2 linked regions of the Desulfomonile tiedjei DSM 6799 genome follow. The protein of the gene in region 1 interacts with the protein of each later gene in a pairwise test. Links are inferred from orthologs where the notes say so. Each region holds a gene or a part of one and is shown in the gene's direction. Other genes may lie near its edges.

Region 1 (16,104 bases):
AATATCCGGAGACCCACCACTATGAGCGCCAGAGCGAGCCCTCGAATAATCCAATTGCCACGGATCAGTCCCGAAAGGTGCGCACCTAAAGGCGCACCCAGGAGCGCTCCGATGGCCAAAGAAAGAGTGAGATTTGCGTTATGAGGAAACGTACCCGTAACGACGTGGGTCATGGTCCCGGTAAAAGCCATGATGGAGAGGACAAAATGGGACGTAGCCGTCGCGACATGCACGGGAAAATTGAGAAAATAAGTCATCGCGGGTACATGGATGATGCCGCCGCCGATGCCGAGGAAACTGGAAACGTAGCCCACGACAAAGCTCAAACCGATACCCACGAGCGGGTTGAAAGAATAGTCAAAAACAACACCGTTTGCCTCCACCAGGTGGCGGGAAATCTTGTACTGATAATGGCGGACTTCTACAGATTCTCTCTTGTTTGTGCGAATAAGAAGAAAAGCAGCCCCCGCAACCAACAAGATCCCGAATACGGCGTCAAACAGCGTTCGGGGGACATAGCCGGTGTTCAGGGCACCCAGGATAGCTCCCGGAATAGTCGCTGCGGCGAACATCAGACCCGATCTATAGTCAATCCGTCTCATGAGAGCATATGCCTCCGAGCCGCCAAGGGCGTTGAAGAACACTACCGCCAAAGAGATAGATGTCAGTTGCTCAGGACTTTCTTTGGGAAAAAGGAGGAGTAAGATAGGCATCAACACGAAACCTCCACCGGCGCCGATCAGGGTCCCGTAGAGTCCCGTGCCGAAGCCGAGAGCGACATACCCCACAAATCGTTCAGCGGAAAACAATGTTGTCTCAGTCATGGTTGCTCCCGTTTTGCCTTGCCGTACGGAGTTGATTTATCTCCTCATTTCCTACAAATGGACCGAATCACGTTCAGGCTTTGAATCTCCTTCTGTTGTGCCGTTTGTCGGGACCGGGCAACGAAACGATTCGGGGCCTCATGTTCAGGGTCCCACGGATTCAGTGAATTTCGTCCTCCCCGCAAATCGAAGCCATTTTCCATCCCCCATTAGTCTCAAGCTTGATTGGTGCCAGGAGAGTAAGCTGCTGCGATGCCCCACGCTTATTACTATGGCTTGCTTTAACCTGGATCTAACAAGCTTGTAAAGCATCTCCTCCATTTCTTCGTCAAGCGACGCAGTAGCTTCATCAAGGAACACGTAATCAGGACACTGGAGCAAAATTCTGGCAAAGGCAATACGCTGCTGCTCTCCTAACGAAAGCAACTGAGCCCAATTGTCACGTTGATCGAGAACCGTCGACAGGTGTGAAAGATAGCAAAGGTCAAGGATTTCCGACAGATTCGCTGTTGAGCCCTCTGGAGCATACGGATAATACAAAGCTTGCCGCAATGTTCCCAGGGGCAGGTAGGGCTTCTGGGGCAAAAACATCACCTTGCCGTTTTCAGGCAAAAGGACGGTCCCGCGAGCAAACGGCCAGATGCCTGCGAGGGCTCGGATTAGAGTGCTTTTCCCGGATCCTGAAGGGCCCATGATGAGCAAGGATTCACCGGGCTCCAGATGCAGATCAAGATCTCTCAGCAACAGCTTTTGATCCGGCAAGAAGACACTGAGAGATTTTACGGAGAACGAACGATCGGATGACTTGAGATGCTTCAATTCTTCTCGAGTTTTGAGTATTGCAGTCCTGTCAACGGCACCTGTAAATCCTGACAAACGATTCACAATGGCATTCCAGCTCGCGATTGTCGTGTAACTGTTGATGAGATATGAAAGAGATCCATGCACTGAGGAGAATGCCGCGGCAGTTTGCATCAGTCCTCCCAGGTGCATCTGACCGGAAAAAAAACGAGGAGCGGCCATCAATATCGGAAAGATGACGGCAACCTGATTGTAGCCGCTTGTCAACCAGTTCAGCTTCTTCTGTCGTACCATTATTTGCCAGTAATTGTTGACTACAGCATTAAAGCGGGACAAAAATCCGGCACGCTCCTCCTTTTCGCCCCTGTACAGGGCAACGCCTTCGCTGTTTTCACGTAGGCGAGCCATACTATATCTGAAGTCGGCCTCGAACCGTTGTTGATCGAAATTGAGTTGTACCAAAGGTTTTCCTATACGCAAGGTGAGCCATGTTCCAGCCACCGAGTAACCGACGGCTGCCCAGACCATATAACCGGGGATTTTCAGCGTTCCCATTGAACCCAGATTAACGCTGAGGGTGCCGGATAATCCCCATAAAATGGCAATGAATGAGACCAGCGTGACTACCGAACTCAAGAGCGTAATGGTCAGGGATAGCGTTTGACCGATGAATGAATTGATGTCTTCACTGATTCGTTGATCGGGGTTGTCTGTCTTATCGTCCAGGAATTGCATACGATAATATGCTTGGTGGTTAAGCCACTTGGAGAGATACTTGGCAGTGAGCCACCGCCGCCAGCGGATCTGGAGCATTTGGCTGAGATAAAGCATGTAAACGGATTGGATGATGTACGCTCCTGCGAGTTCGGCAAACCTCAGAAGGTCGGTAATGAAGGCTGTCTTATCGGTTTTCTGGAGGGCATCGTAGAAGTCTTTGATCCATTCGTTGAGTAACACCTGAACGTAAACGCTTCCGAGGTTCATTGCCATGATCAAGACCAGCAGCGTGAGTGCACTCCACTTTTCTTCGGATGTCCAGTAGGGCGCTGTCAGACTCCAGAATTTATACCAGATGGAAGGGGTTACCTTATCTTTTTTCAAGTTTGTTTTCGAGAACATGATCGGATTGACGGTTTGTGCATCACTCATGAGTATTCATTACGTCGCGACCTGATGTTACATACATAGAACCTTGCGATATTGTCACCGATGTCATTTTCAGTTTTGGGTTCTTGGCGCTATTAATGCTTTCGTTCATTTGAATCTCGTTCGTTAACATTTACAATTTAATATGGAAGCCTTTTTCCAAATGTCAATGAACTGGGTCTTTTTACTAGAATGTATCGCCCCCATGCCTCACGTGAGGACACCGTGATGTTTCCGGCTCTTCGTTCCATAGTTTGGAAAAGTGGCCGAGTGGGAAAAGCCTCTCGGCATTTATGGGCGTGCCCAGTTCACTCTGCCCCAGTAGGTCTGATGATACGCATTTATCCAATTTTGCTGGACATGCCCCTGAGTGAGCTTTAGGCACAGGCATTCTTCACATCTCTAAGACGCTAATTTCACTAGCACATTGCATCGTAATTTGACCATCCGAAAAAAAGGGAGATGCCAGCTAAAAATTCTAATGTTCCGTTGCTGAGACTTTGCCGGCCAGCAAAGCGGGTTCGGCTGGATTGAATATTCGGTATGCAACAAGCTTCACTCGATCGTTCACGAGAAACCACAGCAATGCGTATACCCAGATAATCAGAGCCCATTTCCAACTTATGGGAACCATGAAAACTCCGTAGATGGCCGCCACAGTAGCGAGTAGTTTTGTAGCCACCGCAGACCATAGCAGAACAGGAGAAGGGGCAACTGACCAAAAAGGTCCTCGGGTTCGAGTGACAAATATCGTGAGATGTCCCGCCAGTGCCAGCTTGAGAAACATGAAGGTCTGGATTGCCTCGGGCCCGATATGAAATACCCGTTCGGCGAGGTAAAACAGTAAGAATGAAGAAATGACCCCGGCTATGCCCAGCACAGTGGAGATCTGTAACACCAGCGGCATGTTCCAGGATTCGGGTTGATTCTCGTAATGAGTTCGATCATAGGCAATGGCCAGGATAGGACCATCGTTAAGCAACGCGAGTAGGACTATCATGACCGCGGTTACGGGATAAAAGTTGAAAATCAAGATGGAGAGGGTCATGAAGAACAGAACTCGGACCGTCTCAGCAATGCGATAAATGGCGTAGCTGTTCATGCGCTGAAATGTCTTACGGCTCTCCTTGATTCCATCGATGATCACGGACAAACCAGGCGCCATTAAGACGATATCCGCAGCCGAACGTGCAGCGTCCGTAGCACCGGACACAGCTACACCAACATCCGCTTTTTTCAATGCAGGAGCGTCGTTCACGCCGTCTCCTGTCATTCCCACAATATGACCTTCTTTTTGCAGCACATCCACAATGTGGAATTTGTGCTCGGGAAAGACCTGTGCAAATCCATCTGAATCTTCGATAGCTTGAGCTAGTTCTCCAGCCTTGTGATGACTCACATCTTCGAAGAGTCGAGCATCAAGTATGTTAGTCCCCAAGCCGAGTTGGCTCGCTATTTCCCTGGCAATAGCGACTTGGTCGCCAGTAACCATTTTCAGCTTGACACCCATTGACTTTGCAGTCTCGATGGTTGTTTTGGAATCCTCTCGGGGCGGATCGTATAGCGGTAGTACTCCAACAAACTTCCACTGATCGCTTCCATCCGTTCGAGCCACACTAAGAGATCGAAAGCCCCGATGAGCAAACCCATTGATCGCTTCTTCAACCTCCGACCGGATATCGGGAGCATTGGAGCACAGCTTCAGAATTACTTGAGGAGCGCCCTTGGTGACCTTGAATGTCGCGCCGTCCGGAGCAGTGATCGACGCTTCGGTCCTTTTATTTACCGGATCGAATGGCTGAAAATGAGTTATGTTGTAGACGGTCACAGGTTCTTGTTCCTTCAAACCTGATATTATCGCGAGATCGATAGGATCCTGATCTTCAGCTCTGGAGGCCAGGACCGCATAGAGGATAGCTTGATCTCCCGTAAAAGGCTCTATAACGAACGGTTCCCCCAATGTGAGCCTGTTTTGCGTAAGCGTGCCGGTCTTGTCAGAACAGAGCACGTCTACGCCTGCCAGCTCTTCGATTGAAGCAAGCCGCGTGACAATGGCTTTCTTGGTTGCCAGCCCTTTAGCCCCCACAGCCATCGTAACCGACAGCACAGTGGGCATTGCCACGGGAATTGCGGCAACGGTAAGAACCAAAGCGAACTGCAGAGTAGTCATCATATTATCGCCGCGAAACAGGGCCACCACCAGGATCAGGGCCACTAAAGCAAGAGCAAGGACGATGAGGTAATCTCCAATCTTCAGAATTGCTTGCTGAAAGTGACTTACGGTGTGAGCCTCTTTCACCAACTGGGCACTCTTGCCAAAATAAGTGCTTGCTCCAGTTGCATAGACGATTGCATCTGTTTCACCCTGCTTAAGTACCGCCCCAGAATAGACTGTGTCACCTGACTCAAGGGTAACTGGCAGAGACTCTCCCGTCAGCGCAGACTGATCAACCTGAACCGGCTCGCCTTCCAAAAGACGAGCATCAGCAGGAACAATATCTCCGAGACGAATCCGAACGAGGTCACCAGGAACCAGTTCTCGAGCCGGAATCGTAGTCCATCTGTTATCCCGCTTGACACGGGCATTCAGGGCTAGTTGCTCTTTGAGCACCGCAATTGTATTCCCTGCCTGATATTCCTCCCAGAAACCTACAACAGCGTTTGCCACCAGGAGCACAAGGATAATCGCGAAGTCCGCCCAGTGATGAACCACGAGCGAAAGGATTGCGGCTATTTCGATCATCCAGGGGATTGGCCCCCAAAAATACGAGAGAAACTTAACGAGCGGATTTACATGCCGTTCCGAAATTTCGTTATAACCGTATTTTTCCAGTCGGTTACGAACATCATCCGAGGACAGGCCACTTCGGATATTGGTGGCAAGCTCTGCAACGAAATCCGAGATTGCTGCAGTCTTTAAAGTGTCAGGATCCATTGCCGTCCTTTTCATGCAACATCTGCCAATTTTTCATTCGGCAGCCCATTCAACGTCAATCCTGCTGTTTCAACTCCACTGGAGCCAGGGTGGAATCCCGAGTTAAGCTCGAACCCACTCCAAAGCTTCCTTGAGCTGCGCTTCAGAAAAGGTTCTTACTTCTCCCTTCATGAAGTGGGAGGCAATCTTTGTGGCCCATTCGATCCACTTGGCTCCGCCGACAACAGCTAATTTCTCGAAATCATTTCTGTGCCGGAGTCCGAATATGGCGTCATCCCAAGCGGCATGAGCTTCCCATCCGGCAAAATCTCCGGGCAGATAGAGAAGCATCTTTGCCTTTCTGGATTGCTTGATAATTTCTTCGACCTTAGGAATCAACATGTCTTTATAGTCGGCATCGGTGAGTTTGCCGGTCGCCTTTAATGCGATTACGGAACCGTTTGATTGGGGCATTGTTTCAATCATGTTGCTGCTCCTTGGACTCATTACAATGTGAGCGGAGAAGAAGTCCGGGGACTTCGCGTAACTGACGATTTGCTGAATTGCCCTGGCGGGACATCAAGGTCGATGTTGTAAAGGAATGTACAGGCATTTTCAGGGACCCGGCTTTTCAGCTCAGGAGGTCCTTTTTCATTTGTTCAAAATCTTCTCGGGAGATTTCGCCCTTGGCGTACCTTTTCTTCACGATGTCGAGAGGAGTCTCGAAATCTTTTCTTTCCCCCACACGTGATTCTCTTGATGCATCCGAAAATCCCTGGGCTCCTCGGCCGGCAAGCGCATAGATCAGCAGCCCGATGACAAGTAGAGTTAATAACCATCCCCATGGTGCCATCCACATGCCCCACCCCATCATATGATCCATCCAACCGTATTGCTGTCCGATGGGCACCGGTTACTCCTCTGAGAAGATGCAGAGTTTCTTACAGTTTTTCTTTAATTTGCCTGTGTCCGATTCGCGCTGCCACGAGGGTTATCAGCAAAATTGAAAGCCTCGGGACTCACGTGCAAGTGCACGCGAGGTCCTCAGCAGAATCAAACCTACAACTTACATGACGATAGACAGGCGGGTATCCGCCCGGACTCCCAGTGAAATCCACGCATACAGTCGTCGTAGCAGTCGCTGTGCTCATCGGAGTGCATGGTTCTGAAACTCTTGAACAAGTCTCCGTGAAAACCTCCTTTCCTGTCCACAGGAGACTTCCATGCGACCAATATGGTCTGCGCCAGAAACAGGAATCCAATTACCGCCATTGCAGGTACCAGGATTATGACTGCAAGACTAAGGTCCATTACGTGTCCCTTCCTTTTTGACAGAGCTCATTCTTGTTACAGAGCTCATTGAATTTTTCTAGCTAGTTAGACAGCCTTCCGCACTGTTTGTTCAGGGTAAATTAGACGGTTCTTGTTCCTCCTGTGGTCGTCAGGAGCCGTTATTTGAATGGTGCCGATTCCGGTCCGAAACCTGACTTTTTCTTTATCCAATCATTGTGCATGTCCAACATTGAAGTTCTCGGAGTCTTGTCAATCTTCAGACCGTTTGATAACCTTTGTAATGGTGATTGCAATGACACCCAATTGGCTTGAGCGAAGGTAAGGTGCACCTAAGATGGCCAAAAGTGGGGTTTCGTTATCTGAAGTACATCGCACAGTAGACATTCCTAAGGGAGCGAGCATATTCAAACGAATGTTCGCCTTCTTCGGGCCTGCGTACCTGGTGAGCGTGGGGTACATGGATCCGGGAAACTGGGCCACGGATCTGGAGGGTGGTGCCCGATTCGGGTACACACTTATCTGGGTTTTGCTGATGTCCAATGCAATGGCTGTGCTGTTGCAGACGCTGTCAGCCAGATTGGGTATTGTTGCAGGCAGAGATCTCGCTCAGGCATGCCGGGACACGTATCCCCGGTCCGTCAATTATTGCCTCTGGATTTTGGCTGAGATCGCCATAGCAGCCTGTGACCTTGCAGAGGTTCTGGGAACGACTATAGGTCTCAATCTGCTATTCGGTATTCCTTTGTTTTGGGGAGTCATTATTACCGGTTTCGATACGTTGCTCTTTCTGGCCATTCAGAGATTTGGCGTTAGAAAATTTGAGAGCCTCATTCTCTTCCTCATAACTATAGTCGGGCTGTGTTTCGTATTCGAGGTCGTAAGATCGGGACCTGCATGGGGTGAAGTAGCTAAAGGCTTCGTACCGTCCATTCCGGAAGGGGCACTCTATGTTGCAATCGGCATCATCGGTGCTACAGTCATGCCGCATAACCTCTATCTTCATTCCGCTCTCGTGCAAACCCGTGCGTATGACACGTCGCCCGAAGGCAAGCGGCAGGCGTGCAGATTCAATTTGATAGATTCCACGCTTGCGCTCAATGCCGCTTTTTTCGTGAACGCCGCCATTCTGATCGTTTCAGCCGCGACATTTTACAGGAATGGCATCGTTGTCAGCGAACTGCAGCAAGCACACAGTCTCTTGTCTCCTCTATTGGGAACCGCTTTGGCCGGATTCGCCTTTGCTTTGGCCCTCTTGGCTGCCGGCCAGGCTTCTACCATTACGGGCACACTGGCAGGACAGATTGTCATGGAGGGATATCTCCATTTCAAGATCAGGCCGTTCCTCCGCAGACTTCTCACCAGGATGGTCGCTGTGGTGCCTGCAGCATTGACAATATTGTTCATGGGAGAGGCAGGCACGTACAAGCTGCTCATCTTGAGTCAGGTCATTCTGAGTCTCCAGTTGCCGTTCGCAATAATTCCTCTCATTCATTTCACGAATAACGAGAGTATGATGGGCGAATTTGCCAACAACAATTGGGTGAAGACAATTGCTTGGATAGTAGCGACCATTATCGTAGGGTTGAACGCGAAACTGGTAATCGATCAACTCTCCGAATGGATTGCAAGCAGCCCCGAGCCCGTGTGGATCTACGTAGTCGTTCTGCCGATCGTTGCAGGAATATTTTTATTGCTTGCATACGTGGCACTGAGACCTTTTGTTCGCTTTCCCGGAAGAGAAGAAATCCCCGCTTGGAAAAAACTCAGTCATCTGATCCGCTCACCGGAATATGATCTGGATCTGGAAGTGCCCAGGTATAAGCGAATCGGAGTCGCTGTTGCTCATACAGATGATGACAAGAAGGTGTTGAGCCATGCCCTTCTGCTTGCTCGCCAACATGACGCGACACTATGCCTTTTCCACGTAGTCGAAGGAGCCGGAGGAGTGGTATTCGGCAGTGATGCGTACGACAAAGAGGCACGACAGGATGAGCAATACCTCAAGCGACTGGCTGAGTCACTCGGCTATCGTGGGGTCGAGGTTGAGTTCTTTCTAGGATTTGGAGTGGTGACGAGCGAATTGGTGCGATTGGTCCAGGAGCAACACATAGACGTTCTTCTCATGGCCGGCCACGGTCACAGAGGCATAAGCGACATACTATTCGGTAGCACCATTTCTCCCGTGAGACACGGCTTGGATATTCCGATTGTCATAGTCAGGTAGACCGAGTTGCCGGAATGCGAGAGCATCTGGGCACGGACAAGGAGAATGCGCACCCACCGATTTTCGAGAAGCGCTTTTCTCAATCGGACAAAAATTCTCACATTTGCTGTGGGACGAACTCGCAAACCGGGCGGTGACTTGAAATGCAATCCAACTGATGAAGAAATATAGTTTGGGTACCATTTGGGAACCTTATTATTTGCTCGGTCGTCTAAACCTGATAATTTAAGATGTGGGAGCGTGTAGTTTGCGTACGCCCCCGAGAGGCCTCCACCATGAATATTCCATGAATATTCAATTGTGTTTGCGCAAATTAGGATTTTGTTTACGTGAATTGGAAACCTTTGACTTTTGGGGGTTAAATGAAGAAGAAATTTTCCGTTTTTGCAGGCTTGTTATCCCTATGTTCCTCGCCTTTCCTCGGAGGTTGCAGCTCAATACTCTTGTTGAACCCCAAAGGACCGATTGGAGAGGCGGAGCGGTTCGTCATCATTGCGGCCATCGTGCTCATGCTCATCGTCGTCATTCCCGTCTTCATCATGGCTATTTGGTTTCCCCGAAAGTACAGAGCCTCCAATACAGAATCGACCTATATGCCGAAATGGAGTCATTCCGGAAAAATCGAATTTTTCATGTGGGGTGGTCCCGTTGTCATTGTTACGCTTCTTGCGATTCTGGCCTGGAACAGCACTCATTCTCTGGATCCCTATCGACCCATTCCTTCAGCCGACAAGCCCATCAACATCGAAGCAGTATGCCTGGACTGGAAATGGCTGTTCATCTACCCGGATCACGATATCGCGATCGTGAATGAAATCACTTTTCCCGTGAATGTTCCGCTCAGCTTCAAAATCACCTCTGACACCGTAATGGCTTCCTTTTTCATTCCGCAGTTGGGCAGCCAGATTTACGCCATGGCAGGCATGCAAACTCGATTGCACCTCCTGGCTGATAAACCGGGCGCTTATGCCGGTCACAATCAGCAATTCACCGGTCGCGGGTACCCTAACATGCATTTCAAGGCGCATGCGGTTTCCCGTGAAGAGTTTGAATCGTGGGTGCAGAAAATCAGACAGTCTCCGGAAAAGCTCGATCTCGACAGATATGAGAAGCTCGCAAAGCCGAGCGACGGCTACCATCCCGTGACGTATTTCTCTTCAGTCAATCGCAATCTGTTCGAGCATATCCTGCGCAAATACCATCCGACTCCGGACAAGAATCACGGCCCCATGACGGGAGGCTCTGTTTCGCCACACGCAAGAACCGACGTTTTAGAGGAAAATTGATATGTTTGGAAAATTAAGCCTTTCAGCGATTCCTTATCACGAACCAATCACCATAGGTGCCGTTGCTGGTGCGGTTCTCTTGGGATTGGCGATCATGGGATTGATCACGTATTACAGAAAGTGGACCTATCTTTATAAGGAATGGCTGACCAGCCTGGACCATAAAAAGATCGGCATCATGTACATCATTCTCGCACTGATCATGCTGCTGCGCGGATTCTCCGATGCGATCTTGATGCGCGGCCAGCAGGCCGTCGCCGCGGGAGGAGCCCTTGGCTATCTGAGCCCTGACCACTTCAATCAGATATTCAGCGCTCACGGTTCGATCATGATCGTCTTCATGGCCATGCCGTTTCTTGTCGGGTTGATGAATGTCGTTGTGCCGCAGCAAATTGGAGCTCGCGATGTAGCCTTTCCTTTTCTGAATTCGCTCAGTCTCTGGCTGACCGCAGCCGGGGCGTTGCTGATCATGGTTTCTTTGGGTGTGGGTGAGTTTTCCAAAGCCGGGTGGTCGGGATATACGCCTCTGACCGAAATAGAATTCAGCCCCGACGTAGGGGTTGACTATTGGATATGGTCCTTTCAGATCGCCGGTATCGGCTCGACTTTGACCGGTATCAATTTTATGGTCACCATCATAAAAATGCGGGCTCCAGGCATGACGCTCATGCGTATGCCGCTGTTCGTTTGGACCAGTTTCTTCACTATGGTGCTCGTGGTTTGGGCATTTCCGGTTCTGACTGCCGCTCTCGCCATGCTGACACTCGATCGCTACCTGGGTATGCATTTTTTTACCAACAATCTCGGCGGAAACTTGATGATGTATGTGAACCTTTTCTGGACCTGGGCTCATCCCGAAGTCTATATCCTGATCTTTCCGGCTTTCGGGGTCTTTTCGGAGGTCACAGCCACTTTCTCAGGAAAACGGCTATTCGGCTACACATCCATGGTCTGGGCAACTGCGGCCATCACGGTTCTGTCCTTTTCTGTCTGGATGCATCATTTTTTCACCATGGGTGCCAGCGCGAACGTCAACCTCTTTTTCGGCATTGCCACCATGCTGATTGGCATCCCCACCGGGGTAAAGACCTTCAATTGGCTCTTCACCATGTATCGTGGCCGCATACGTTTTACTACTCCGATGTTATGGACCCTGGGGGCTATCGTGACCTTCGCGATCGGCGGGACTTCGGGGGTGCTGTTGTCAATACCATCCGCTAATTACGTGATCCACAACAGTCTGTTCGTGATCGGTCATTTTCATAATACGATCATCCCCGGAACAGTGTTCGGCCTTTTTGCAGGTTATTATTATTGGTTTCCAAAGGCCGTCGGCTTTCGTTTGAATGAGAATTGGGGCAAACGCGCGTTCTGGTGTTGGCTGATCGGCTTTTTACTTGCCTTTGTTCCCCTGTATGTGCTGGGCTTCATGGGCATGCCTCGCCGCATGGCGTATTATGCCACAACGGCCTGGCATCCCTATCTGCTCGTAGCTGCGTTGGGCGTGGCCGTGATCTCGCTCGGCATCCTCTTTCAGGGAATCCAACTGCTCGTCAGTATTAAAGAGCGCACTGCCCTCCGCGATCGGACCGGCGATCCCTGGGACGGCCGTACGTTGGAGTGGATGACATCTTCTCCTCCACCCGTGTACAACTTCGCGAAAATACCCGTCGTAAACGAAATCGATGCCTTTATGGACATGAAGGAAAAGGACATCGCATATCGTCGGCCGGATCGATATACCGATATCGAAATGCCGAAAAATGCCCCGCACGGCATAATCCTCGGCGGATTGGCTTTCGTGTTCGGATTTGCCATGATCTGGCACATCTGGTGGTTAGCCACACTGGCTGCTCTGGGTATGCTTTTCACAGTCATTGCCCGTTCCATGGACGATGACATCCATTACGTCATACCCGCCACCGAGGTCGAGCGTATTGAAAACGAACGCTATCGACAGATGGCTTTTGCAGAGAAATGATGTCCCCAGACGGACAGACCGTCACAACCCCCTGTAGCGGAGATGTACATGACGACAACAGACGCTTCGACCATCGGTATCGCTCATGACCAAGTAGTTGAACATCCCGATACCATCGAGATGCAGACACTCGGTTTCTGGCTTTATCTTATGAGCGACCTCATTATATTTGCGACACTCTTCGCCACCTTTGCCGTCCTGGGCCGCAGCTACGCGGGCGGGCCGACGGGAAAGGAATTATTCGAGCTGCCTTACGTATTGGCTGAAACCCTGCTCCTGCTCTTCAGCAGCTTCACTTACGGCCTTGTCATGTTGGCCGTGCACAATGGTATGAAGAAGCGGGTTCTAACAGGACTCGCTGTTACCTTTCTGCTGGGGCTCGGATTTGTCTTGATGGAGATCAACGAGTTCCACAGCCTGATTGCACACGGCCACGGACCGGACGTGAGCGCCTTTCTTTCGAGTTATTTTACTCTGGTAGGAACTCATGGCACCCATGTGGCTTTCGGGCTGATCTGGATGGCGGTCATGATAGGTCAGGTAGCCGTCAAAGGGTTGACATCTCCAGTTCAATCACGGCTGATGCGTCTGAGTATGTTCTGGCATTTCTTAGATATCGTTTGGATCGGCATATTCAGTATCGTGTACCTGATGGGAGTTATGTAAATGAGTCAAGCATATATCGACAGCACTGGCGCCAGCAGGGGAAGTCTTACATCGTACGTCACCGGTTTTGTTCTGTCCCTCATTCTCACGGCCATTCCGTTTGCCCTGGTGATGAGCGGTACGTGGTCGTCCTCGGCGATTCTAGTCGGTATCTTCAGTGCGGGCATCGTGCAGATTCTGGTGCACTTGTATTTCTTTCTGCATCTGGACAGGTCATCAGACGCGAGTTGGAACGTGTTGGCGCTCATATTTACCGTACTGATCATGGTCCTCTTCGTCGGGGGAAGCATCTGGATCATGTTCAATTTGTATCACAGAATGATGTGAAAATGCCTGAACGGATCAAAAACTATGTGCTCGTTGCTAAACCGGGGATCGTTCTGGGCAACCTGATCTCCGCGGCGGCCGGCTTCTTTCTTGCCTCCAGAGGCCGGGTTGATGTCGGTACGCTCCTGGCGACACTCATCGGCATATCCCTGGTTGTCGGTTCCGGTTGCATTTTCAACAACTGCATCGATAGAGAAATAGACCGAAAGATGATCCGGACACGCAACCGCGCCCTTGCCAGAGGGCTCATCTCACTCAAGGCCGCCGTATTATACGCAACAGTATTGGGCATTGCCGGCATGGCCATGCTCTGTGAGGCAACAAATCTACTGAGCGTTCTCATCGTGCTGGCGGGCCTTGTGATTTATGTGGGAGTATACAGCCTTTATATGAAGCGAAATTTCCTGTACAGCGCCTTGGTCGGCAGTCTGGCGGGAGCCGCCCCACCCCTTGCCGGATACTGTGCAGTCACCGGCCGCTTTGACATGGGTGCATTGATATTGTTGGCTATCTTCAGCCTCTGGCAGATGCCTCACTGCTATGCTATCGCGATTTTTCGGCATGACGATTACACTGCTGCGGCTATTCCGGTTCTGCCGGTAAAGCAGGGAACAGCGGCTGCAAGAAAGTATATTGTCGGTTACATCCTGGCGTTTATGGCCGCCACGATGCTGCTGACCTTCGGGGGGTACACGGGTTACTCTACTTTGGCAGTGGCGACTGTGCTGGGCTTGTGCTGGTTGCATATTGCCCGGTCAGGGTACAAGGCGACCGATGAGCGGCTCTGGGGAAAAAAGCTTTACGTCTTCTCCATTCTGACCATATTCATTCTGAGCGTCATGATATCTATCGATTTTACACCACCTGTCCCAACCGAAATGCTTCTCAGCTATGGCCGGTAGTCTGTGAATTGTCAATCGGGACGATACAAAAGCGTACTGAATTCCTCTTGCAGTAAGGAGATCGATACAGTAGCGTAACCGCCAACGTGTCTTCGTGAGGAGAAGAAAGTGAAACGGCGCTGTGCGGTTATCTTGACTTTGTGCTCAATTTCTCTTTATTCAACGCTTTTTCCGGCATTGATTCTGGCTGAAGCGTTGCCTGAAGGGTTTGTTTATGTTGAGACCATTATACCTGACATCCATACTGAACTTCGCTACTTCAGCGATGAGAATTTTCTGGGGTGCCGAGTATCCGGTTATCTCGCACCAAGATGCATACTCACAAAAGAGGCAGCCGAATCACTTAAGAAGGTACAAGATGAACTGAAGCAATTCGGCATGGGTTTGAAAATCTTTGATGCGTACCGTCCGCAGTGTGCGGTGGATCACTTTGTCCAATGGGGAAAGGATCTCAATGATACGAAAATGCAAGCAAAGTATTACCCGGATGTTCAGAAAAGAGATTTATTTAAAGAAGGTTATATTGCCGAAAGATCAAGTCACTCCAGAGGTAGCACTGTAGATTTGACCATAGTCTATCTGGACCAACAATCAACGGAATTGGACATGGGAACCCATTTCGATTTTTTCGGTCCTGAAGCATGGCCCGAGAGTCCGTTGGTATCCCCCGTTCATCGTGCCCATCGAATGCTCCTGAATGTGCTTATGAAGAAATATGGATTCGATTCTTATTCGAAAGAGTGGTGGCATTTTACCTTGAAGAATGAACCATTTCCCCATACGTACTTCAATTTTCCAGTCCGGTAGGGCGTTTAAGACACATTTTCAACTGCATCATTTCATTGAAAAGTCGCCGTCAACCACTTATATTGACCACTGTCTGATTAACCTCACTTACGGAGCGCCCATGAACGGATTCCCCTACGATCAACGTGACCGGAACCTGGGAATGTTACTCCATTTGTGTTCTTTCGCCGGCATCATTATTCCGTACGGCGGCTTCATTGTGCCGATTGTCATATGGCTGCTTTACAAAGATTCGGATTTCGTTAATCGGCAGGGATTCATTTTTCTCAACGGACTGATCTCCTACACGATTTACGGAGTCATAAGCGGCCTCTTGTGTTTTATCCTCATCGGATTTCCGCTTCTGGTCGTCCTGGCCGTCATTGCGATCTGGGGACCGATCCGGGCAGCGCTGGCGGCACGAGATGGCGGCTTTCGAGAGTATCCGTTTGTGATCAAGTTTTTCAGAATGAGTTGAGTCTCCAGCCACCTATAACGATTGTCAATAATTCTGTCTTTTATCCCATGCTCCAATAGAAGCTACAGGGTGGGGACCGGCGTCCTTGCCGGTCTATTCTATCGATATCATTGATCATATTGAAGATGTGCCGACAGGGAGGCACGGCACCCACCAATATTCCTAATCCTCAATCGAACTCAATTGCTATAACGAGCCGAAGCGAGAGAGGGGCAATTTTCAAGGAAAGCCATAATCCAAGGGTTTTCCCTCAATCGTTACACGGATTCGATTTCTTGACCTACAGAACGCATTCAAGCCCCCCGTAGAGGCTTGAACACCAAGTCTATTCGAGCATCCCCGCCGTGGCTGAAATCCAGTGCACCGAGGACGCAATTATTTGTGAGAATGCCCGCAGGCTGATCCCGCAGAATTTCCCTTATCGCACTGACACTGATGGGTTGATTCCGGGGGAAACGCGAGAGCTTCAACGAAAA
Region 2 (16,077 bases), 310 kb from region 1 along the record:
AATTGCGGCGTAGTTTAAGTTAATAAGAATCGGAATATTAGGTAGTTATGTGATAGCTCCTTTCATTTATTTTAAGTATTTTCTAGTTTTTTAAAATAAATATTTGATTAACCAATATCTTTTTTCTTGACATTGTTGAGAATCTGTTTAAAGTCCACCCCAGCACGACATTAGAACCCTGAGGGAGGGTGTTATGTTAGGAAACTATCCGAAATTCGTGTTTGTACTCGCTCTTTTTGTGACAGTGATCGCTACTGTCGCGTGGGCCGAATCCTCGCCTACTGATTACGATCCTTGTATCGGCGCACGTCTTGATTGCCCCCCGGGAGCCAAAGGCATCACCAAAGTGAAGCCGACGACTCCTGAAGCGATTAAGGTCAGACCCTACCCCGGGGTGACTTCAAGGTTCGAGGCGCTTTCAAGGCTTAATCCGATGAACTGGTGGGCAGACTGCTTCTTACCCACACCAGCGAAAGGCCAGTTTATGGTCGGTCCCAAGGTGACCTTTGCAAGAATCCAGGGTGAAGTACGCCGCGGGCTTGATGTGGCGGGACTCCAAAGCTCCCTGGTGGACTTCGACGATCATCTGGGCCTGAAAAAAAGCGGTAACATAGTGTGGTCTGTGGATGCACTCTATCAGTTCAGACCCCGCTGGGGAATTCGGTACTCCTTCACTCCTATTTTTCAGGAAGCCACGAGCTTCCCGAGAACCTCTTTCAACTTCATGGGGACCACCTTTGCGTCGGCAACTGAAGTGCGGTCAAAATGGGATCATGTGGAGCATCGAGCGGGAATTTACTTTAACCTGAGCCAGACTCAGCACAGTCTTACCAACCTGTATGCGGACTGGCTGAATGTGCAGGACAAGCTGTCCATCGGAACCGGCGTAACCTCGCCCGTGGTATGGAACGATACCAAGAATATGGCGGTAACCGGACTCGAATTCAGCAGATGTCTCAAGAATTTTCACGGCAATACCCTGGCTTTCAGCGGCAAAGGCGGCATCGCCTTCCTGAATGACAGCATCGGCTATGAAGCTGAAGTAGGGCTGAGCTATCTGATACCGATTAAGACAGGACGTTTCGGCATCGTCCAAGGTGGGTATCGGTACTCTCATTTGAAAAAGGACAAACAGGCCGAGGTATTCGGCACCACCATAGACGGAGCCTTCCTCCAGGTCGGCTTCCTCTTCTAACCCCCGGTTGCCGGATACCCTTTCTCCCCCCGCATAAAGCTCGGCCGATTCGTCGGACGAGCTTTATCGTTCACCGGTAGATGAACATGTCTCTGCTAGATCGCATCCTCAGGTAATTTTCCTCCGGCCTTCTTGAATTCCCGATAGCATGCGTCCGGGCTCGGATGCCAGGCATCCCCAAGAATTGCATGTGCGGCAGCAGGACAGTTGCCGGTACAGAAATTTACGTACTCGCAGCCGTAGCAGAACTCAAAATCTCCCAGAGAGATCTCCTGCCGCTTGCGAAAACGCCTCAGTTCCGGATGTGTCTGCCAGATTTCCTTGAGATCGTCTTCATTGATCCGCCCAAGCTCGATATCCGGGAGTTGAGGGCAGGGCACGATAACACCATCGGCACGCACGGCCAGTTTCGATTCAGTGCCTCCACATCCTGTCAGAAATCCTCCACCGTGAATGTTGCCTGCATTTCCCGCTGCCGCTTGCTCCATCCCGCGCCAGAGGCGAGCTTCCGCAAGCGGTCCAGCCTGGGCCGATATTCTGCCGTCATATTTCCTGGAGAGCTCCATCAGCTTTATCATAGCAATCGAGCGTTCCGCTGCGGAAAGTTGAACCTGTTCTGAATTCTTCCTACAGAGTCCGAAATAGGATGCCGAATTCGTGGAGAATTCGGGTAACCCCAACTCCTCCAGCAAAAATTCAGCTATTCTCTCCAGCTCGTGCACGTTTTGACGATGGATAGTAACGCGTACGACCGCCTGAATTCCGTGTTTCAGAAGAAACTGCAGCCCGCGCAACGCACGGACGAAATTGCCTTCACCCCTGAATGCATCGTGGGTTGTCGGTATGGAACCGTCAATGGAAACCTGCACTGAATTACACCGGCGGGAGGCTTTCAAAAAGGACGCTATTTCATCGGTGATCAGGGTTCCGTTGGAAAGAATGGAATAACGCATGCGATTCTTTACGATTCCATCCACCAATTCGAAAAAATCCGAGCGAACGAACGGTTCGCCGCCCTGAAGACAGACGTCTATGACGCTGCACCGGTTGAGTTCTTCAAAAAACGTGAGCCATTCTGAAGTGGGTAAATCGTCGGCAACGTCACCGGCACTGGAGAAATGTGAACAGTACGCGCATCGCAAATTGCAGCGACCCGTTATGGACAGGTCCATCGATCGCGGGGTTTGCATCAGTTTCATGGGATTGATCGCATTAATTTTACGGAATTATAGTGGTTTAAGACGATCTTGCTTTTTGCATTCTCATCGTCCCTTTTGACATACGATTATTTGGGCTTATACACTTTTCGTGGGATATTTCAAAAGGTTGTCTTCTTGCGATTCTAAAAATCCCCTTTGTGATTAAGCACTCGTCACGCCCAGAAGGGGATGCCGGCTGCCGCTGTTTCCGGACCTTGCCTCGGAGATATTCAGTCTTTCCAGGAGTGCACGCAAACCCATTGCTGCATCCTCGGGTTGAACGTACGTGGGGATTCCCGCCTCATGGAGCCTCTTGCGATCCGGCTCGATTTTGCGGATCGTACCAATGAAGCATGCCACAATAGGCTTGGGAAAGCGATGTGCTAGCTCAATGAGTTCCTCAGAAGGATACACCCAATTCTTGTGTTCGCAAAATATTGCCAGGAGCGCGTCTACGGAATCGTCCATGAGAATTGCTTCTGCTATGTCGTGAAACGGTTTCGTCAGGAATGCTCCAGCAGCACCGTCCACTGGATTTTTGTGTACAACCGGAACGCTCGGCCCGAGAATCCCTGCTATTCTTTCCAGGGTAGACGCAGCCAATTCGGACAGAACGCACCCCGGTTCTTTCATGAGCACATCCCACGCGACGATGCTGGGGCCCGCAGTATGAGTGAAAATAGCAATCCTCTTTCCTAAAGGAATTCTCCCAATCGCAAGCGCCTTGCAGAGAGCAATCATCTCCCATACTGAGGAGACCGTTCTTGCTCCTGCTTGTTGAAGAGCGCCTTCCCAGATACGCATCTCTCCTGCTGCCGCACCGGTGTGAGTCACTGTCACACGGTCCGCATCACTGCCAAGACCTCCCTTGTACACCAAAACAGGTTTGTGCGGTGTGGTTTCGGCGATTTGTTTCATGAGGGCACGGGGGTCGGATGTTCCTTCAGTGAATAATCCGATCACCCGGGTGTCAGGATCGTCTTTCAAGTATTCGATAAGCGTGTGAAATTCGAGATTCAAGCGGTTTCCCACACCAATCCATTTGGCTATACCAAGACCTTCGTCGTCAGCGCGACCTTTGAATCCAAGGCCTATTCCGCCACTCTGGCTGAGAAAGGAGACGTATCCGGGATTGAGAACACGCGGATAAAAGGTCACATTGAGTTTTGCCCTGGCATTCAGGAATCCAAGGGTATTCGGCCCCACAATGGGCATGTCTCCCGCTGCTTGTTGCAGCTTTGCCTGAAGCTCGAGCCCATGCGCGCCCATTTCGGCATAACCGCCTGCAACAAGGCTTGCTCCGCCAACTCCCATGTCTCGTAGCCTGGCAGCAATGTCCACGCTGGAATGCTGATTCAGCGCGATTACTGCGAGATCCGGGACTTCGGGGAGATCTTCGAGTTTTTTGAACACCTTGTAACCCAGAATACTCTCGTGTCTGGGATGCACAGGGTAGACGTTGCCCGGAAATTCCCCGGTAACAATGCTGTCCATAATTGCATGGCCCACTTTATCGGGAGTGTCTCCTGCTCCGATTACCGCGATGGACCGCGGAGCGAACATTCTGTCAAGCCGCATTCGAAGAGACTCGTGCATATGGATTCCTTTTACGGCAACGATTTGATTATCCCTGCGATGAGATCGAAGGAAAAAGTACGCCGAACGTCGTTCCTCCAGAGGCTTTGCAGTCCCGGATTCCCGATATATGGGAGCAGAGTGAAATATCACCCGGACAATGATCGCCGTCCTCAGGAATGTAGCGACACCTGGCGCTTGAAAAAGAAATCTGAAAGAGACTCGCTTCGGCCAAAGTCTTCAACCGCAGCAGTTCGAGCCCTTTTCCACCGGCATTGAAGTCGTACGGTCGTTTGCTGGAATAGTCATCCGTGATTTGCGTGTTATGAAACCCGTCAAATATGAATTCCCGGTCACCGATGGCAATTCCCACTCCCCAGTCTTGCACCGTTAGGCTCATGCCGCCGGTCACGCGTTCGGCTGTCACAAGTATTTCTCCTCCGTTGGGAACCGCTTCCACGGAGTTTTTCACCAGAGTCTTAATGACAGTGACCAGCAGCGAGCGATCCAGCACAACCTGCAAGTCGGACCCTATGCACGTGCCGATTGTAACGCTCCGATGAAGGAAGTGGAGACGTAATTCCGCGAGAATCTCTTCGATAGTGCTCCGGACTTGGATAGTTTGCGGATCGATTACCGGTGGATTGAAGATTTCTTCGATGATACCGGAGAGTTCAGCGAGGCGCTTGATATTTCGTTCAACGCGGGCAAAGGCTTTTTGTTGCTTTTCCGTCGATCTTTCATCCGCTGCCAACGTTCCGACGGATGCAGTAATTATCGCAAGGGGAGTTCTCAGTTCGTGTGAAAGATGATTCACGGCTCTGCGTTTCATCTGCTCCAGGGATTTCAACGCGGTTACATCCCTGAATACCACGACAACGTTCTGTAAGTCCGGAACACATACATCATAATCGAGAAAGGACGGAGCAAGCGATAGATAGACAACTTGCCCGTCTGCACGAGTATATTCAACGTCAGGGTGCAACTGCCTCTTACCGGATTGGACTGCGTGCATGAAGGTATCTGCAAATTCACTATTCCGTGGATCGCTGAAGACTTCGTAGAACTGTCGTCCCACGAGATCTTCTTGCTCGAACCCAAGAATTTTCAGAGCTGCGGGATTGGTAGTATGTATCTTTCCGGTACACTCCAGAGTGATGACCCCTTCGTTCATGCTTTTCAGAATAATTTTTTCGATGGGATCGGGAACGAAGCGAGAATCCTGAGAGGGATCGGAACTCATGCTTACCTCGTTGTCGGCAGATAGGTTGGGCCGGATCTTAAAAATAGCAGAAAACACATCTCCTTCCTATGGTTTCGTTCGATTCTTGATGAAGTAGAGAGAAATTGAACGCCGGAACACTTGCGTACCCGTGGGGAAAGGGTTACCTATAACGAAGAATGCCTTGGGTATGCACATATAGGCATCCAGAACGCGTTTTGCCGCGAGAAATCGCGTCCGGAGCGCAACCGAGGAGGTTATCTATGGAGAAGGGGCCCGAATGTCCGCATTGCGGCGAAAAAATGGATCCTATTGAGACTCCCTTGGAGTCGTCATGGGGCGGAGAAATCCACTATGTGTGTTTCAACGACGAGTGCTGCTATTTCAAAGATAGCTGGCAGTTCCTTGAAAACCAAGGGGTAACCGGCACAGGTTATCGGTGCCGCATGGATCCCAGAGGTGCGTGTGGACCCCTTGCAGTCTGGTCTTCGGACGCAATCAAGAATCGAATCTGCAGTGATGTAGAAGGCAGCACAGAGAAATAGCGTAATCGACCGGTCACCCCCTGCCGGTCGTTTTTATTTTGAACCGACAAACCGCGGTCGGTTGATGATAAATACTGCTCCCTTGGAATTCCGAGCGATCCGGTTTATGCTGTATGGGCAAGAGTAAATAAATAAAATGACCAGGCTTGTATTATGCCCCAGAATCAGCTTCTTTCGTTTTCCACAAAGTTACTGTTGATTGGTGCGCTCGGTCTCTTCCTCCTTATTTTCTCGCTGGAATCAAGTGCACACGCACTGGAGAAGAAATCTGAGCGGATGAGCTTGTTTGAAGTGCCCACCACGGGCAAGATCATGGACGTGGAGTTTCGACCGGAATTCGACGAATGGTGGGTAAAGTGCCGCGAAGGGGAGAACATCTCGGTGTATACGTTCGACAGGAGAGCCAATAAATGGGGACGGGTTCAATTCATGCCCAGGAAAGCGGACGCCAAAACGCACGTAGAAGAGCCTGAAAAGCCCGCAATTCCGCAAAGTGCCCCGGCTCCCAAGCCCCCCGAACCGGTGAAACCACCTGAAACCAAGCCTGAACCCACAAAACCGCCGGAACAGAAAAAAACCGAGACCCGATGGTGGGATCCGCTCAATGTATTTAAAGGTGGAGAAAGACTTATCAAGTCTCTTGAAGGGAAGTAAGTAGCTCCGGGTGAACTGGAAGAACCACAAGGAGGAACTTCTCTTGAGAAGTTCCTCCTTGTTTTACACGCGGCAAAGAATGCAGCACCGGTTTTCGGATTCGAAGATCGGTTCCACGGATCTGAACCCTGCAGACCGGAATAGAGCCACCAGACCTTGCGTATTGGGAAACCACCAGTTGTAGCAGCGTTCTTCATGAACATGGGAGTAACCCGGGAACACGAATTCCCACAACGGCCTGTCATTCACATTTTCAGCATGCTTCATTACTGCAGATTCTATAATCGCGATATCGCGAGTAGCCGCCAATACGTTCTTCGCAGCCAGAAACGGATCGGAACAGTGGTAAATGACTCCCAGGCAAAAAACTAGATCGAATTGCTGCTCCAGCACCGGAAGCTCATATACACTCATCTGCCGATAATCGATATTCAGTCGGAGGACGTCTCGCACAAATTCGGCTTGTCTTAAGTATCCAGGAGACGTGTCGATTCCGAGCACGTACTGTGCGTTCCGATTCTTAGCCGCGACACTGAAGAATCCGGCGTTGCAGCCGATGTCCAGTACACTCATTCCGGTTAGATCGAGTGGAATATGCTTGTCCAGAATCTCCCATAGCGTTTGAAGGTGCTTCACCGGCTCACGCATGGTGAAAATTCCATTGCCCAGGTCGATGCAATGGAACCATTCTTCCTCGTTTCCCAGCTCGTTTATTCTGGCAAGTATCTCTTCGGGAGATGATTTCTGTATATCAGGCATGTCGTTCCTTTCTTTTTCCGAACTGAAGCAGAAGGAGTCGGATCACTCTCAGCCCAATACGAATTCCCTCTCGATGATTATTACAGTCCACGTTTATCCGACAAGTTAGTTGCTCTGTAAACCGATAGTACATTAGGCACATTTCATGCCAGAAGAACAGATTTTGCCGAGTGTTTCTCTCATTGCGAGATTGACGTATAAAACCTCTGCTACCAGCAAGTAAGTTTTGCCATCACATTGTCTCAAAATATCGGAGAGAATGCAAAGCAAGTCCTTCGAAAGAAAAGGGGCAAAAAATACCCCTTTATCGAAAAGAAAAGGTGCGCGAAGTGCCCGGATTTCGTGAAGAAGAAAGGAATTCATGAGAATTCTGGATGAATGGCAAGAAAAGTATTCAGCATGAGTGGATTCGGGTATGACTGCAATTCTGAACGCGTTCGGATTTGGATTTCTTCTCTTCGCGATGAGAATCGAATATTCTGCGAACTAGGTTCTTAATGCATACGGATAAGGGATAAATCATGCTAACTCGAGGAAGTGGTATACTCATTCATATAACATCTCTGCCGTCCCGCTTCGGAATAGGCGATCTTGGGCCATGGGCGTATAAATTCGTAGACTTCTTGGCTGAAAGTAGACAGAGTTTCTGGCAGATACTACCTCTGACAGTCACCAACCCGGGCCACCATTCTCCCTATAACAGCCCGTCCGCATTCGCGTGCAATCCGCTCCTGATCAGTCCGGAATTTCTCGTGAGAGACGGATATGTATCGAACGACGATTTGGGAACACCGAATTTTCGGAACGATCAGGTGGACTATTCCGCTGTCGAGCAATACAAAATTGGCTTGCTCTGGAAGGCCTTTTGGACATTCAAGAAAAAGACCGATTATGAATATGAGCTCTTTATCGAGAAGAACCGGATATGGCTTGATGATTTTGCCTTATTCATGGCTTACAAAAAGCGGGTCGACAACAGGGGCTGGAACGAATGGCCGTACGAAATCCGCGATCGTCATCCTGAAGCGCTCAAAGCCATCGCGAGAGACCTGAGCCAATATGTGGAAATGGAAAAGTTCGTTCAGTTCATATTCCACAAGCAATGGACCGCGCTTTCCGAATACTGTAAAGAGAAAAGCATCCAGTTGATCGGCGACATTCCGATCTATGTCGATTTCGACAGTGCTGATGTCTGGTGCCATCCGCAATATTTCAAGCTGGATGAGAACAAGAAACCGTACGCGGTGGGAGGCGTTCCTCCCGATTACTTCAGCGAGACCGGTCAACTCTGGGGAGTTCCCATATATCAATGGGGTACTCTCGAGCATGACGGCTTCAAATGGTGGATTCAACGTCTCGAGCGCAACCTGAGCCTTTGCCAGTTTCTCAGGATCGATCATTTCAGAGGATTAGTGGGATACTGGGAGGTGCCGGCCCACGAACAAACGGCAATCAACGGCAGGTGGATCGAGGGGCCTGCCGAACGATTCTTCAAGGCAGTGCTCAAGAAATTCCCCAAAATTCCACTTGTTGCAGAGGACCTTGGTATTATTACTCCAGACGTTCGCGAGGTGATGCGGACATTCGAATTACCCGGTATGAAAGTGCTGCTGTTTTCCTTTGGCGACGACCAGCCCACAAATCCATACACAGTACACAATTTCGAGAAAAACTACATTGCGTACACCGGGACTCACGATACCAATACGATTCGGGGGTGGTTCGACCATGAAGCTTCTCCCGAGCAAAAGCAGCGAGTCTGGGAGTATCTGGGACGGAACGAGGCACCCGACGAGTTGCACTGGGATATGATACGACTGATAATGATGTCTGTTGCTGCGGTGTCCATGTTTCCCATGCAGGATGTGCTCGGGTTGGGGAACGAATCCCGGATGAATTTTCCTTCGGTCAAAGAGGGCAATTGGCGCTGGAGGCTCCTTCCGGAGCAGCTAACCCCTGAGCTTACGAAAAAGCTTGCTCGCCTGTCGGTACTCTATGGGAGAGCATGAAAAGATTGCCACAAATATTCTGAGGTTTAGCAGACACTCGAACACGAGACATTGGTTGGGGATTGGCTGTCCCCGTCGGTACAATCTATCGATATCATTGGATATGAAAGATCACGGAGAAACTGTCTCAAATATCGAAATCTATCCCAGATCGTAGCACGTATTTCTCATCATCATTCCGGCCTGAGTGTAGGGGCGGACCTGCGAGTCCGCCCAATTGAGGGCAGACGCATTGGTCTGCCCCTACCATGACGGACAATCGTGGCACGATTTCTTGTGCATTCGAGACTCTTGAGACAGTCTCCGCAGGCTGGCACCCACCAGTATTTCTATCCTCAATCGGACGTCAATTTCGTGCAATTCTTATAGTTTCTGTTTGCTTCGCAAGACAACGTCTATTTAATCAATTCCGGGGGCTGTAGAAAGATAAATTCCCGCATGCATACCACTTGACAAACGTCCCCCCATGGCCATCTGTACCAGGGAAACCGGAGATAACTTCCGATTTTTATTCCTAAATTATGTAATTGCCGTATCTTCGTGTTTCTGACTATCAGGGGTGTGAGGCGGGAAACTGCCTGGTGAACCCTGTTGGGCCCCCGGGTAATCTTAAAATGGTCCGAGAGGAGGCAGATTTGACGGAACAGGATCGTAAGGAAACAAATATTTCGAATCGCGGCGAACCGGCTATTGAGCCGCGGCACCCCACTGCTCCGCAGGTGGTATCCAGTCCGGAAGAGAAAGAAAGCGGTTCGGAACCCGAGCCTGATCGGCAGCCAGAAGTGGATCCTCTCGAGAGTGCCCAAAAGGAAGCCGCGCACAACCGCGATAAATGGATTCGAGCCGTAGCAGACCTGGAGAATTATAAGAAACGAGCCATCCAGGAGAGAAGCAATCTTCTGAAATATCGAAATGAGGAACTGCTCAGAGACTTACTCGCGGTGATCGATAATCTGGAGCGTGCACTACAACACAGCGGCAACGAGGAAAAGGCTCATGCGCTCACTGAAGGAGTGGCCATGACCGCGAAGATGTTTGCGGACGTTCTCAAGAAATACGGAGTGACTGAAATTAAAGCCATCGGTCAAAACTTCGATCCACATGTGCATGAGGCTATCATGCGCGTCCCGGTTGCAGAGGGAAACAAACCCAACCAGGTGGTGGAGGAAGTCGAAAAAGGATACATGTACCAGGATCGCTTACTGAGACCTGCCAAAGTGGTGGTTTCCACTGGTGCGTAATATGGAGCAATCGTGCTCGAGAAATATTTTGAATGAGGTAACGAGGAGGAAACATGCCGGGAAAAGTAATAGGAATTGACCTGGGAACCACCAACTCATGTGTGGCCATCATGGAAGGTGGGGATCCCACGGTCATCCCCAATTCCGAAGGCGGACGGACCACTCCGTCAATGGTGGCTTTCACCGATTCGGGCGAACGTCTGGTAGGTCAGGTTGCCAAGCGCCAGGCCATAACAAACCCCGAGAACACGCTTTTTGCCATTAAAAGACTGATCGGACGCAAGTTCAGTTCCGGTGAAGTTCAGAACGATATAAAGGTCCTGCCGTATAAGATAGTTGAAGGAAAGAACTCAGACGCAGCCGTTAGAGTCCGAGGCAAGGATTACAGCCCTGCGGAAATCTCTGCAATGATTCTGCAGAAAATGAAACAAACCGCTCAGGACTATCTGGGAGAAGAGGTCACTGATGCTGTTGTGACGGTGCCCGCGTATTTCAACGATTCACAGCGGCAAGCTACCAAAGATGCAGGCAGGATAGCCGGTCTGAATGTCTTGAGAATCATAAACGAGCCTACAGCGGCTTCCCTTGCCTATGGGTTGGATAAGAAGAAGGAAGAAAAAGTCGCCGTTTTCGACCTGGGCGGCGGTACTTTCGACATTTCCATCCTGGAAATAGGTGACGGCGTTTTCGAAGTCAAATCCACCAATGGCGACACCCATCTTGGCGGCGAAGACTTCGATCAGCGATTGATCGATTATCTTGCGGACGAATTCCGAAAGGATCAAGGAATAGATCTGCGCAACGACAAAATGGCCCTGCAACGACTAAAAGAAGCGGCGGAGAAAGCAAAAATAGAACTCAGCTCGTCCATGGAAACGGACATTAACTTGCCGTTCATCACCGCGGATGCCTCCGGTCCGAAACACATGACCATGAAATTGAGCAGGGCGAAACTGGAAGCCCTGGTGGAAGATCTCATCGAAAAAACTGCCGGTCCCTGCAGGACAGCAATGAAAGATGCCGGCCTTTCAGCGAATGACATCAATGAGGTCATCCTGGTGGGCGGCATGACACGAATGCCCGCGGTGCAGGCCAAGGTGAAGCAACTCTTCGGAAAGGAGCCTCATAGAGGAGTAAATCCGGACGAAGTTGTCGCCATCGGCGCAGCCATTCAGGGAGCCGTGCTCAAGGGCGAAGTGAAAGACGTGCTTTTGTTGGACGTCACTCCGTTGTCTCTTGGAATCGAAACTCTCGGGGGCGTGTTTACGAGGCTTATCGACAAGAACACCACGATCCCCACGAAGAAGAGTCAGATCTTTTCGACTGCGTCGGACAATCAGCCTTCGGTCTCTATCCATGTCCTGCAGGGCGAGCGGGAGATGGCAGCGGGGAACAAAACCCTCGGTCGGTTTGAGCTGGTGGGAATTCCACCTGCACCGAGAGGAGTGCCCCAAATCGAAGTTGCCTTTGATATCGACGCTAACGGCATTGTGCATGTCTCCGCAAAAGATCTCGGCACAGGGAAAGAGCAGTCCATTCAAATAACCGCTTCAAGCGGCCTGACTGAAGAAGAAATCCAACGTATGGTCAGGGACGCTGAATCCCATGCTGAAGAGGATAAAAAGAAACGGGAGCTTATTGACGCACGTAATCAGGCGGATTCACTGGTCTACATGACTGAGAAATCCTTGAAGGAACACGGCGATAAGGTGGATTCTTCAGTCAAGAGCGCGATTGAAGCTGCGATTACGAAGACCAAGACCGCAATGGAAGGCTCTGACGCTCAAGAGATAAAAACCGCTGTCGACGAACTGCAGACTGCCTCTCACAAACTGGCCGAAGCCATGTACCAGCAGGCTGCCGGACAGGCCGGAGGTCCGGGAGGTCCCGGAGCTGGTGGCTTTGAAGGTGCCGGTCCGCAGGGTGGCGCACAGAAGAAACCTGATGAAGACGTCGTAGACGCAGATTTTGAAGAGGTGAAGGAAGAGCGCAAGAAATAGACTCGTCGGTGTTCCAACACGTTGAAATTTCAACTAAGTCCCCCTTAAGTCCCCTTTGAGAAAAGGGGGACTTATAGTCAGTGCAAAAAATTCTGTCGTTTATTCCGCGAGTGAATTACAGGATATTGGTAGAGACCGGCGTCCCTGCCGGTCCATTCTATCGATATTATTGATCATATTGAAGGTGTGCCGGCACGGAGGCCGGCACCCACCAATACTCTTTTTGTGAATCAGACATTAGTTTTGGCACTGACTATAGGAGGAGAGTATGCGTCGGTCTTGCCATTTTGAGCGTTCCGGCACCCTTCGTCTTCGGTTCGAACTCGCCTCATTTACTAGATGATGATTGCAATCCTATTTGTTTTTTGTCCGGGGTATTGACCCTTGAATCACTGCGTGTTACACAATTCGGATAGCCTTCGGCCCCTCGTTCGATTCACGAGCGAAACTTCAGCATGATCTTCCGCTATGCAGGTCCTGTGAGAAGTTATTCGTCGTTTCGAAATCCCGCGTGATCGCGCCCTCACTGAAACTCTCCGGAAAGGGGATGTATGGTGAGTTCGGAAAACGATGCAGTAAGCATTGCCTGTATATCGAACGCGATCTCGGAGTCGGGGGACCTGAAGTTGACAAACAGAGGTCTCAAGAATGCCACAGATAATACCCTTCAAAACAACTCACTACAGCGATCGGTACTCGGCCGAACTCGATAAACTTATAACTCCCCCGTACGACATCATCTCTCCGGCCGAGCAGGAAGCTTTTTACAAAGCTCATGAACTCAACGTTATCCGACTGGTACTGGGCAAGGAACTCCAGAGCGACTCCAATGGGAGCAATCGGTACACCCGCGCTTCAGATACCCTGAAAACCTGGCTCAAGGAAGGCGTGCTCGCTGTTGACGAACGCCCGGGATTTGCCGTGTACAGAATGGATTTCGAGCAGCCCGGCGGAGGTCGGCGTTCCATTGACGGATTCGTGGCCCTGGTCAAAGTTGATGATTATGGCAAAGGCAAGGTGCTGCCTCACGAAAAGACTTACAAGGGGCCCAAGGCGGATCAACTCAATCTTCTTCGCGCGTGCCGGGCACATTTCACGCCGATTCACAGTCTTTTCCCCGATGATGATGCTACTGTGGTGAATACCTATTCCCGCTTCATTCAGGGTAAGCCTTTTCGCGAAACCGTGGATGCAGATGGAACGATTCACCAGGTCTGGATCATTCATGACGAAGATGCCATTGCAACTATTCAGAACGCCCTGGAATCGAAAAGTATATTTATCGCAGACGGGCATCACCGGTACGAAACGGCACTGGCTTACAAACAGGAGCGCATAGCAGCCGGAGATTCGAGTCCCGACGGCCCCCATGAATGGGTCATGATGTATCTGACCGCAATGAACCATCCGGGCCTGCTGATTCTTCCGGCTCACCGCATGGTTACCGGACTGAAGAACTTCGATCCATCCCGGATGGAAGAAGCGCTGGCTGCGTACTTTGAGATCGAGATGGTGTGCTTTTCAGAGCAGAACCGTGAAGAAGTGTCTGCGCAACTCGTGGAACGTATCCGGTCCTACTCCGATATTGGCGGGAAATTCGGTATGGTCATACAGGGCGAGAATTGTTTTCGTCTCTTGAGACTCAAGGATTTCGGCAAAGTGGATGCAGCCATGGATGCGGACATCCCGTCTTCTCTCAGAGGGTTGGATGTGACGATTCTTCGTGAAATCATAATGAATTTCGGTCTCGGCATGGACAAGGAGAATTGCGAAGGACAAATAGCGTATACACCGCTGATATCCGAGGCTCTCAGTAAAGCATTGAACGGGGAATATCAGGTCAGTTTTATCCTGAATCCCACTCGGGTCGATCAGATGCGTACGGCAGCGGAGTTGGGACATAAACTGCCGCATAAATCAACGTACTTCTTCCCCAAGATATCTTCGGGGCTGGTGTTCAACGTCTTCCGATAAGGGGCACTCCTCGAAGCAAATTGCGGATTGTTTTACGTGGACACCATCAAGACAACCGAGTCCGTAGACGGTCTACTCAGACACAAAATCCGAGTGGTCCAGGCAAAGAAAGGGTACCGCGTCAGCGAAGATGCAATCATTCTGACCTGGTTTGCCCGGCCCGAACCTGGCGATTGGGTCCTGGATGCAGGATGTGGCTGCGGAGTGATAGCCTTCGGTCTCGCTGCTCGAATGAGCGGAATCCGTATTGTCGGTCTGGAAATTCAACCGGCCCCTGCTCACAGAGCGGCACGAGGGATCAGGTTGAACAAAATGGAATCTGAAGTATTCATCATTCAGGGAGATTTTCGCCACGCGGATCGCTTCTTCAGATCCCAGTCGTTTGATTCCATTGTCTCGAATCCTCCGTACCACGAGCCGGGTCGCGGCAAGATAAGCACTCAGGAAGAAAAGGCTCTTTCCAGGCATCAGATGATGCTGCCCCTGGAAGACCTGTTTCGCGTTTCCGCGTGTCTCCTGAAAGCTTCCGGTGGATTGACGTTTGTTTATCCTGCTTCCCGCTGGGAACGCATTAAGATTGCCATGAAAGAGACTGGCTTTGGAGCGGTTCGTGTGCTATGGATTCACTCGCAGAAGGATGCGGAAGCAAGCCTGGTGTGCATTGAAGCCAAACGTAAACAGTACAGTACCAACCTGACCCAGATGCGTCTGGTCCTCTACAGTTCTCCGGGTGTGAGAACCCCCGCGGCTGAGGCCATACTGGCGGGAGAAGATCTCCCTGAACTGTGTGAAAGGAGCGACTTTTCATCCTTGCCGATGAACAGTATAGCGTAGAGCACAAATGCGGAAAGAGCGGGTGCGCGATGCATGTGCCCATTAACGGCAGGAGACCGGGCGCTTGAGGGACGCTGTACGTTCGGAAGCGGACTGTCACATAGCGTGACCGGGTCCGGTATGAAGCAGAGTCGGGATGAAACCGACCGGAGGTGAATGTGGAACAGTTTGAAAGAATAAAAAGACTGCCGCCGTACGTTTTTCAGGTGGTGAACGAATTGAAAATGAGACTACGGCGCGCAGGCGAGGATATTATCGATCTGGGAATGGGCAATCCTGATATCCCTACTCCCAAACACATTGTCAGTAAGGTGATGGAAGCGATCCAGAACCCCAGAAATCACCGATACAGCGCATCCATGGGGATACCCAAGCTCAGAGAGGCTTTTGCATCCTGGTGGAAGAGGCGCTATGACGTGGATCTCGATCCCGTCACGGAAGTGGTTGCAACCATGGGAGCGAAAGATGCGCTGGCCCATCTTGTTCTTGCAACTATAACTCCGGGCGATGTAGTTTTCGTGCCTTCTCCCACGTATCCGATTCACCCTTACTCGGTGGTAATCGCCGGTGGCGACCTGAGACACATTCCGATCAGACCGGATCACGATTTCTTTGAGGATCTAAAAGCTGCAGCACGGCTCACCTGGCCTCTGCCGAAAATGTTGATCATCTCGTTCCCTCATAACCCGACAACAATGGTTGTGGACCAGGACTTCTTCAAGCGTATCGTTGAATTCGCCATGGAATATAAGATCATGGTGATCCACGATTTCGCGTATGCAGATCTTACCTTTGACGGGTACAAGGCTCCGAGCTTTCTTGCTGTCCCAGGCGCGAAAGAAGTGGGCGTGGAAGTATTTTCCATGTCCA

What was found.
Region 2: the proteins of DESTI_RS09645 (region 1) and grpE interact in binary tests that used the Escherichia coli proteins (3 or more experiments, as listed by UniProt). The link is inferred for Desulfomonile tiedjei DSM 6799 from one-to-one orthologs.

Annotation. Positions count from the first base shown.
Region 1 is NC_018025.1:2,308,674-2,324,777, reverse strand. The notes cover bases 6,823-9,757. They hold DESTI_RS09645 (Nramp family divalent metal transporter), read left to right. Parts: upstream 6,823-7,312; coding sequence 7,313-9,202; downstream 9,203-9,757. Other genes in these bases: cyoA (ubiquinol oxidase subunit II), read left to right, coding at 9,565-9,757; DESTI_RS09650 (hypothetical protein), read right to left, coding at 6,823-6,996. Also shown: DESTI_RS09675 (sulfite exporter TauE/SafE family protein), read right to left, coding at 1-824; DESTI_RS09670 (ABC transporter ATP-binding protein/permease), read right to left, coding at 969-2,774; DESTI_RS09665 (plasma-membrane proton-efflux P-type ATPase), read right to left, coding at 3,250-5,721; DESTI_RS09660 (SpoIIAA family protein), read right to left, coding at 5,809-6,171; DESTI_RS09655 (SHOCT domain-containing protein), read right to left, coding at 6,317-6,595; more of DESTI_RS09650, read right to left, coding at 6,745-6,822; more of cyoA, read left to right, coding at 9,758-10,488; cyoB (cytochrome o ubiquinol oxidase subunit I), read left to right, coding at 10,490-12,469; cyoC (cytochrome o ubiquinol oxidase subunit III), read left to right, coding at 12,518-13,135; cyoD (cytochrome o ubiquinol oxidase subunit IV), read left to right, coding at 13,136-13,462; cyoE (heme o synthase), read left to right, coding at 13,465-14,364; DESTI_RS09615 (M15 family metallopeptidase), read left to right, coding at 14,473-15,171; DESTI_RS09610 (DUF4870 domain-containing protein), read left to right, coding at 15,272-15,628; DESTI_RS09605 (2Fe-2S iron-sulfur cluster-binding protein), read right to left, coding at 16,004-16,104. UniProt on the Escherichia coli protein: H(+)-stimulated, divalent metal cation uptake system. Involved in manganese and iron uptake. Can also transport cadmium, cobalt, zinc and to a lesser extent nickel and copper. Involved in response to reactive oxygen.
Region 2 is NC_018025.1:2,001,307-2,017,383, forward strand. The notes cover bases 8,689-11,596. They hold grpE (nucleotide exchange factor GrpE), read left to right. Parts: upstream 8,689-9,793; coding sequence 9,794-10,399; downstream 10,400-11,596. Other genes in these bases: malQ (4-alpha-glucanotransferase), read left to right, coding at 8,689-9,158; dnaK (molecular chaperone DnaK), read left to right, coding at 10,453-11,596. Also shown: DESTI_RS08395 (hypothetical protein), read left to right, coding at 194-1,195; SynChlorMet cassette radical SAM/SPASM protein ScmE, read right to left, coding at 1,291-2,385; DESTI_RS08405 (CoA-binding protein), read right to left, coding at 2,557-3,972; DESTI_RS08410 (sensor histidine kinase), read right to left, coding at 4,019-5,212; DESTI_RS08415 (ogr/Delta-like zinc finger family protein), read left to right, coding at 5,455-5,736; DESTI_RS08420 (hypothetical protein), read left to right, coding at 5,890-6,390; DESTI_RS08425 (class I SAM-dependent methyltransferase), read right to left, coding at 6,454-7,149; more of malQ, read left to right, coding at 7,671-8,688; more of dnaK, read left to right, coding at 11,597-12,399; DESTI_RS08450 (DUF1015 domain-containing protein), read left to right, coding at 13,048-14,373; DESTI_RS08455 (tRNA1(Val) (adenine(37)-N6)-methyltransferase), read left to right, coding at 14,410-15,207; DESTI_RS08460 (aminotransferase class I/II-fold pyridoxal phosphate-dependent enzyme), read left to right, coding at 15,366-16,077. UniProt on the Escherichia coli protein: Participates actively in the response to hyperosmotic and heat shock by preventing the aggregation of stress-denatured proteins, in association with DnaK and GrpE. It is the nucleotide exchange factor for DnaK and may function as a thermosensor.